Duganella dendranthematis: one gene and its partner. The protein of the gene in region 2 interacts with the protein of the main gene of each other region in a pairwise test. Links are inferred from orthologs where the notes say so. Each region holds a gene or a part of one and is shown on either strand. Other genes may lie near its edges.

Region 1 (3,055 bases), 4.1 Mb from region 2 along the record:
GAACCGTCGGCCGAGATCGACATTGCGTTCGGTAGCGGTCCGCTGAAAGGCCGCTGGCTGGAAGTGTCCGGCTCGGGCCAAGTGCACCCATCGGTGGTGCGCAATTTTGGCCTGGACCCTGAGAAGTACATTGGTTTCGCGTTCGGCTCCGGCCTGGAGCGCCTGACCATGCTGCGCTACGGGATCAACGACCTACGCCTGTTCTACGAAGGCGACCTGCGTTTCCTGAAGCAGTTCAACTAACGATGATCGTCGTTCCCGCGCACGCGGGAATCCATGCTGAGCTCGCGTTCTATGGGCTCCTGCTGTCGCAGGAGCGACGCGATAACTAGAAAGAACGAATATGCAATTCTCTGAAAATTGGCTGCGTACCATGGTCGATCCGAAGATGACGTCGGACGAACTGGCCCATCTGCTGACGATGTCCGGCCTGGAAGTGGAAGAAGTCGAACCGGTCGCGCCGCCGTTCTCGAATGTGGTCGTGGGCCACGTGCGCGAAATGGCCAAGCACCCGAACGCCGACCGCCTCAACGTCTGCGAAGTGGACGTCGGCACCGGCACCTTGCTGACCATCGTCTGCGGCGCGCCGAACGTGCGTCCGGGCCTGAAAGTGGTGTGCGCAATGGCCGGCGCCGTGCTGCCGCCTGGCGCCGATGGCAAGCCGTTTGAAATCAAGGTAGGCCAGCTGCGCGGTGTCGAATCGCAAGGCATGCTGTGCTCGGCCAAGGAACTGAAACTGTCGGAAGAGGGCAGCGGCCTGCTGGAATTGCCGGACGATGCGCCGGTCGGCCAGAATTTCCGCGATTACTATGCGCTGAACGACCTCAAGTTCACCATCAAGCTGACCCCCAACAAGGCGGACTGCCTGTCGGTGCTGGGCGTGGCGCGTGAAGTGTCGGCGCTGACCGGCGTCGAACTGATGGTGCCGACCTTCCGTGCGGCCACCGTCAACCTCGACGAAAAACTGCCGGTGAAAATTTCGGCGCCGGACCTGTGCGGCCGCTTCTCGGGTCGCGTGATCCGTGGCCTGAACGCCAAGGCGGTCACGCCGGACTGGATGAAGCAGCGCCTGGAGCGCAGCGGCCAGCGTCCGGTGTCGGCACTGGTGGACATCTCCAACTACGTGATGCTGGAACTGGGCCGTCCGAGCCATGTGTTCGACCTGGACAAGATCCACGGCGGCTTGGACGTGCGCTGGGGCCGCAAGGGCGAATCGCTCAAGCTGCTCAACGGTAACACCATCCAGGTCGACGAATGGGTGGGCGTGATCGCCGACGACCAGGCACTCGAATCGCTGGCCGGCATCATGGGCGGCGACGCCACGGCCGTCTCGCTGGACACCCAAAACATCTATCTGGAAGCAGCATTCTGGTGGCCGAACGCCATCCAGGGCCGCGCCCGCAAGTACAACTTCTCGACCGATGCGGCGCACCGCTTCGAGCGTGGCGTCGATTATGCGACCACTGTTGAGCACATCGAGCGCATTACCGCGCTGCTGGTGGAAATCTGCGGCACCAGCCACACGCAGGTGGGCCCGGTGGACGACCAGATCGTCAACCTGCCGAAGCGTGAGCCGGTGCAACTGCGCACCGCGCGCGCGCAGAAAGTCATTGGCGTGGCGCTGGACGACAAGGTTATCGCGGATATCTTCACCCGCCTGGCGCTGCCGTTCACGCTGGCCGATGGCGTGTTCTCGGTAACGTCGCCGTCGTACCGCTTCGACATTGAAATCGAGGAAGACCTGATCGAGGAAGTGGCGCGCGTCTACGGCTTCGAGAACATCCCGACCGTGGCGCCGGTGGCTGCCAACACCATGATCATTGCGCCGGAAAACACCCGTTCGCTGTTTGCGGTGCGCCACCAGCTGGCCGACCTGGGTTACCAGGAAGTGGTCAACATGAGCTTCGTGGAAGCCCAGTGGGAGCAGGACTTCGGCGGCAACAGCAATCCGATCAAGCTGCAGAACCCGATCGCCAGCCAGCTGAGCGTGATGCGTTCGACCCTGGTCGGCAGCCTGGTGGCCAATGTGCGCTACAACCTGAACCGCAAGGCCAGCCGGGTGCGCGCGTTTGAAATCGGCGCCATCTACCAGCGTGACGACAGTGTGCCGGACGGCCCGCTGACCGTGGCCGGCTATCACCAGCCGAAACGCGTGGCCGGCATTGCCTACGGCCCAGCTTCGGACGAGCAATGGGGCCAGGACACCCGCGCCATCGACTTCTTCGACGTCAAGGCCGACCTGGAGCACCTGTTCGCGCCGCTGGCACTGCGTTTCGTCAAGGCCGAACACCCGGCGCTGCACCCAGGCCGCTCGGCTCATGTGTTGCTGAATGGTAACGTCATTGGCTTCCTCGGCGAACTGCATCCACGCTGGTTGCAGAAATACGAGCTGCCCAATGCACCGATTGTGTTCGAACTTGATGCGCTTGCCTTGCAGCAACGTCCAGTGCCAAAGTATGATGAGATCTCCAAGTTCCCGGGTGCGACCCGTGACCTGGCGGTGGTCGTCAGGCAAACGATTCCAGCGCAGGATTTGCTGGACGCATTCAATGATGCTTTGCAAACAATTCCTCAGGGAAAAATTGTGCAAGCCATTGTTTTGTTTGATGAATATCGTGGTAAAGGTTTGGAGGCAGACGAAAAATCGCTTGCTTTCCGCTTTAGCTTGCAAGATACTCAAAACACGCTGCAAGACGATGTGGTCGAAGCCGTCATGGCTGCCGCCAGCGATGCCGCCAAGCAGAAACATGGTGCGCGTCTGCGCTAGTAAGTATTGCATTTTTGACTAATAGGGAGTCCGGCCTGCGCCGGACTTGTTCATTTTTGATATAAGGCAGGGCTGGAAAATTAATAACAACGACGTTGATTCCGCCGTACTCCAATCCGCATTGGCTGCCGATCTGCACCGGGCCATGCAGGTTGCCAAAGTGCGCCAGGATGCTGAAAAAGATTTGCCCACGCTGACCAAGGCGGAACTGGCCGAACTGTTGTTCGAGCAGGTCGGCCTGAACAAGCGTGAGGCCAAGGACATGGTGGAGACCTTCTTTGACGAGAT
Region 2 (4,493 bases):
GCAATGACGTCATGGCCAAGTTCGGCGGCCTGCACGACTTCATGGGCTGGGACAAGCCGATCCTGACCGATTCCGGCGGCTTCCAGGTGTTTTCGCTGGGTGCGATGCGCAAGATTACCGAGGAAGGCGTGCACTTCAACTCGCCGATCAATGGCGACAAGCTGTTCCTGTCGCCGGAAGTGTCGATGCAGATCCAGCGCGTGCTCAATTCCGACATCGTCATGCAGTTCGACGAATGCACGCCGTACGAAATCGACAAGCGCCCGGCCACGCTGGACGAAGCGGCCAAGTCGATGCGCATGTCGCTGCGCTGGGCTCAGCGTTCGCACGACGAATTCCACCGCGGCGAGAACCCGAACGCGCTGTTCGGCATCGTCCAGGGCGGCATGTTCGAGAACCTGCGCGATGAATCGCTGGCCGGCCTGGAAGAAATCGACTTCCCGGGCCTGGCCATCGGCGGCCTGTCGGTCGGCGAGCCGAAGGAAGACATGATGCGCATCTTGCAACACGTCGGCCCGAAATTGCCGGCCAACAAGCCGCACTATCTGATGGGTGTCGGCACGCCGGAGGACCTGGTGGCGGGCGTTTCCAACGGCGTCGACATGTTCGACTGCGTAATGCCGACCCGTAACGCCCGCAACGGCTGGATCTTCACCCGCTACGGCGACATCAAGATCAAGAACGCCCGTTATAAGGAAGACAAGGAGCCGTTCGACCCGACCTGCTCCTGCTACGCCTGTAAGAACTTCTCGCGCGCCTATCACCACCACCTGAACCGTACGCAGGAAATCCTCGGCGCGCGCCTGAATACCATCCACAATCTGCACTACTACCTGGACATCATGCAGCAGATGCGCGATGCGCTGGACGCCGACCGTTTCCCGGCGTGGGTGCAGCAATTCCACGCCGATCGCGCGCGTGGGGTGTAAAAGTCGTAACGCCGTTCTGCCAGTGCTAGAATACAGCGCTGTTTTTTAAACTATAGATATCGGAGTCACCAGTGTCCTTCTTCATTTCCAATGCTTATGCTCAATCCAACCCACTCGAAGCCCTCGGCGGCGGCGGTGGCTTCCTGGGCCAGTATGGTTTCCTGATTCTGATGTTCGTGGCCATGTATTTCCTGATGATCCGTCCTCAGCAAAAACGCGCCAAGGAACAAAAAGCCATGATGGAAGCGCTGACCAAGGGCGCTGAAGTGGTGACCGCCGGCGGCGTGCTGGGCAAGATCACCAAGATCTCCGACGCGTACGTGACCCTGGAAATCTCCAGCGGCGCCGAGCTGGTGGTGCAAAAGAACTCGATCACGATGGTGCTGCCAAACGGCACGCTGAAAGGCCTGTAATTCCCCCGGGCCCGCGTCTGCGCGGGCCTTTTGACGTCTCCATTGAACGTTAGAGCTATATGAATCGTTATCCAGTCTGGAAATACATAGTAATCGTGGTGGCCATCCTGTTGGGTGCGCTGTACACGGTGCCGAACTACTTCGGCGAATCGCCGGCGGTGCAGGTCACCAGCGGCAAGTCGACCGTCAAGATGAGCTCGGACATGACCGCCAAGGTGGCCGATGTGCTGACCAAGGCCGGCATCGCCAACGACGGCATCGCCTTTGACGGCACCGGCAACTACGCCTCGGTACGGGTGCGCTTCGCCACCCCGGACATTCAGTTCCACGCCAAATCGGTGCTGGAAAAAGAACTGAACACCGATCAGGAAGATCCCACCTACCTGGTGGCGCTGAACCTGCAGGCCGATACGCCGAAATGGATGCAAAGCCTGCACGCGCTGCCGATGTACCTCGGCCTCGACTTGCGCGGCGGCGTGCACTTCCTGATGCAGGTCGACAGCGAAGCCGTGCTGAACAAGCGTGTGCTGGGCATGCAGGCTGCATCGCGCTCTATCCTGCGCGACAAGAACGTGCGTCACGCCGGTATCGACAAGGTCGGCAACACCATCGAAATCAAGTTCCGCGACGACGCCACCCGCCAGAAGGCCAAGGCTGTACTGAGCGGCGAGATGACCGATTTGCTGTTCGCCGATTCCGGCGACGGCAGCGACCTGAAAACCGTGATGACCCTGAAACCGGCCGCGCTGAAGCAAACCGTGGATGACGGCGTCAAGCAGAATATCGCCACCCTGTCCAAGCGTGTCAACGAGCTGGGCGTGGCTGAACCGGTGATCCAGCAGCAAGGTCCGGACCGCATCGTGGTCCAGCTGCCAGGCGTGCAGGACGTGGCGCGCGCTCGCGCCGTGATCGGCCGCACCGCCACGCTGGAAGTGCGCATGGTCGACGAAACGATCACGCCAGGCACCGAACTGTCGGCAGCGATTCCGTTCAACTCGGAACTGTTCACCGTCGGTAAAGCCGTTCCGGTGGTGCTGTACAAGGACGTGGTGCTGACGGGCGATTACATCTCCAGCGCCGTGGCCAGCTTCGACCAGAACAACCAGCCGGCCGTGGGCCTGGAACTGAATGGCGACGGCGGCCGCCGCATGCTGGACGCCACCCGCGACCGCGTCGGCAAGAAAATGGCCATGGTGCTGTTCGAGAAGAAGGGCAAGCCGGGCGAAGTGCTGTCGGTGGCCACCGTGCAGTCCGAGCTGGGACGCCGCTTCCAGATCACCGGCATGGGCACGGCGGAAAACGCGGCGGAACTGGCGCTGCTGTTGCGCTCGGGCGCGCTGTCGGCGCCGATGGACATCATCGAAGAACGCACCATCGGCCCTGCACTGGGCGCCGAGAACATCAACAAGGGTATCCACTCGACGATGTACGGCTTTGCGGCCATCGCGATCTTCATGATCGTCTATTACATGATGTTTGGCTTCTTCAGCGTGTTCGCGCTGGCCTGCAACCTGCTGTTCCTGCTGGCCATCCTGTCGCTGATGCAAGTGACCCTGACCCTGCCGGGCATGGCCGCGATTGCGCTGGCGCTGGGTATGGCGATTGACTCCAACGTGCTGATTAACGAGCGTGTGCGGGAAGAGCTGCGTTCCGGCGCGTCGCCGCAGCAGGCGATTTCCGCTGGCTTCGACCGCGCCTGGGCCACCATTATCGACTCCAACGTCACCACGCTGATCGTCGGCGTAGCGCTGTGGGTGTTCGGCTCCGGCCCGATCCGCGGCTTCGCCGTGGTGCACACGCTGGGTATCCTGACCTCGATGTTCTCCGCCGTGTTTGTTTCGCGTGGCGTGGTCAACCTCTGGTACGGCCGCAAGAAAAAGCTGCAATCGATCGCCATCGGTACCGTTTGGGTACCGGGTCAGAAATAACCAGGGGCACTGAGCATGGAATTTTTCCGCATTAAAAAAGACATTCCGTTCATGCGCCACGCGCTGGTGTTCAACGCTATTTCGGCGTTGACCTTCGTCGCGGCCGTGTTCTTCCTGATCACCCGTCCGCTGAACTTCTCCGTGGAGTTCACCGGCGGCACCGTGATGGAGCTGAAATACAAGGACGCGGCCAACCTGGAACGGATCCGCCATACGCTGGAAAGCATCGGCTACGAGCAGCCTGAAGCCACCGGCTTCGGCACCGCCCACGACGTGATGCTGCGTCTGCCGGTGGTGAAGGGCATCACCTCCAACGCCGCTTCGGCCAAGGTGTACGATGCGCTGTGCAAGGCCGAAAGCGGCGCTATGAAGCAGATCGACACCGTCACCGGCAAAGGCGAGCACGTGGTCAAGCAGGCTTGCTCGGACGCCGCCGGCGCCGAGTTGGTTGGTTTGCAGAAGGTGGAATTCGTCGGCCCGCAGGTGGGCGACGAGCTGGCCCAGAATGGCCTCAACGCGCTGGTGATGGTGATTATCGGCGTGATGATCTACCTGGCCGTGCGCTTCGAATGGAAATTCGCGGTCGCCGCGATTATCGCCAACTTGCACGACGTGGTGATCATTCTCGGCTTCTTCGCCTTCTTCCATTGGGAATTCTCGCTGACCGTGCTGGCCGGTATCCTGGCTGTGCTGGGCTACTCAGTCAATGAGTCGGTGGTGATTTTCGACCGGATCCGCGAAAACTTCCGCAAGCAGCGCAAGGCGTCGGTGCATGAAGTGATCGACAACGCGATCACCTCGACCATCTCGCGCACCATCATCACCCACGGCTGTACGCAGATGATGGTGCTGTCGATGCTGTTCCTGGGCGGTCCGACGCTGCACTACTTCGCCATGGCGCTGACGATCGGTATCTGCTTCGGCATTTACTCGTCGGTGTTCGTGGCCGCCGCTGTCGCCATGTGGCTGGGCGTGAAGCGCGAAGACCTGATCAAGCCGATCAAGGAAAAAGACGAAACCGATGGCGCTGTAGTGTAAATCAACGTTATCAAATTGATAGTAGAATCCCCCAGTGCATTTTTGCCTGGGGGATTTTTTTTATGGGTTACCGATTACTGGCCGGCCTGCTGCTGTGCTGTTCCGCGCAGGCGGCCGAATTGCCGTGGGACTTGAGTTACAAGTCGGCCTTGCGCCAGCATCCGGCCGCCGCGCAGGAGGGCTGG

The links. The genes of interacting proteins can lie anywhere in the genome.
Region 1: the proteins of secD (region 2) and pheT interact in binary tests that used the Escherichia coli proteins (3 or more experiments, as listed by UniProt). The link is inferred for Duganella dendranthematis from one-to-one orthologs.

Annotation. Positions count from the first base shown.
Region 1 is NZ_CP051684.1:6,055,798-6,058,852, reverse strand. It holds pheT (phenylalanine--tRNA ligase subunit beta), read left to right. Parts: upstream 1-343; coding sequence 344-2,767; downstream 2,768-3,055. Other genes in the region: HH213_RS27705 (integration host factor subunit alpha), read left to right, coding at 2,913-3,055; pheS (phenylalanine--tRNA ligase subunit alpha), read left to right, coding at 1-243.
Region 2 is NZ_CP051684.1:1,955,078-1,959,570, reverse strand. What follows is about bases 886-3,835. They hold secD (protein translocase subunit SecD), read left to right. Parts: upstream 886-1,401; coding sequence 1,402-3,270; downstream 3,271-3,835. Other genes in these bases: secF (protein translocase subunit SecF), read left to right, coding at 3,286-3,835; yajC (preprotein translocase subunit YajC), read left to right, coding at 1,001-1,342; tgt (tRNA guanosine(34) transglycosylase Tgt), read left to right, coding at 886-929. Also shown: more of tgt, read left to right, coding at 1-885; more of secF, read left to right, coding at 3,836-4,308; HH213_RS09095 (hypothetical protein), read left to right, coding at 4,371-4,493. UniProt on the Escherichia coli protein: Part of the Sec protein translocase complex. Interacts with the SecYEG preprotein conducting channel. SecDF uses the proton motive force (PMF) to complete protein translocation after the ATP-dependent function of SecA.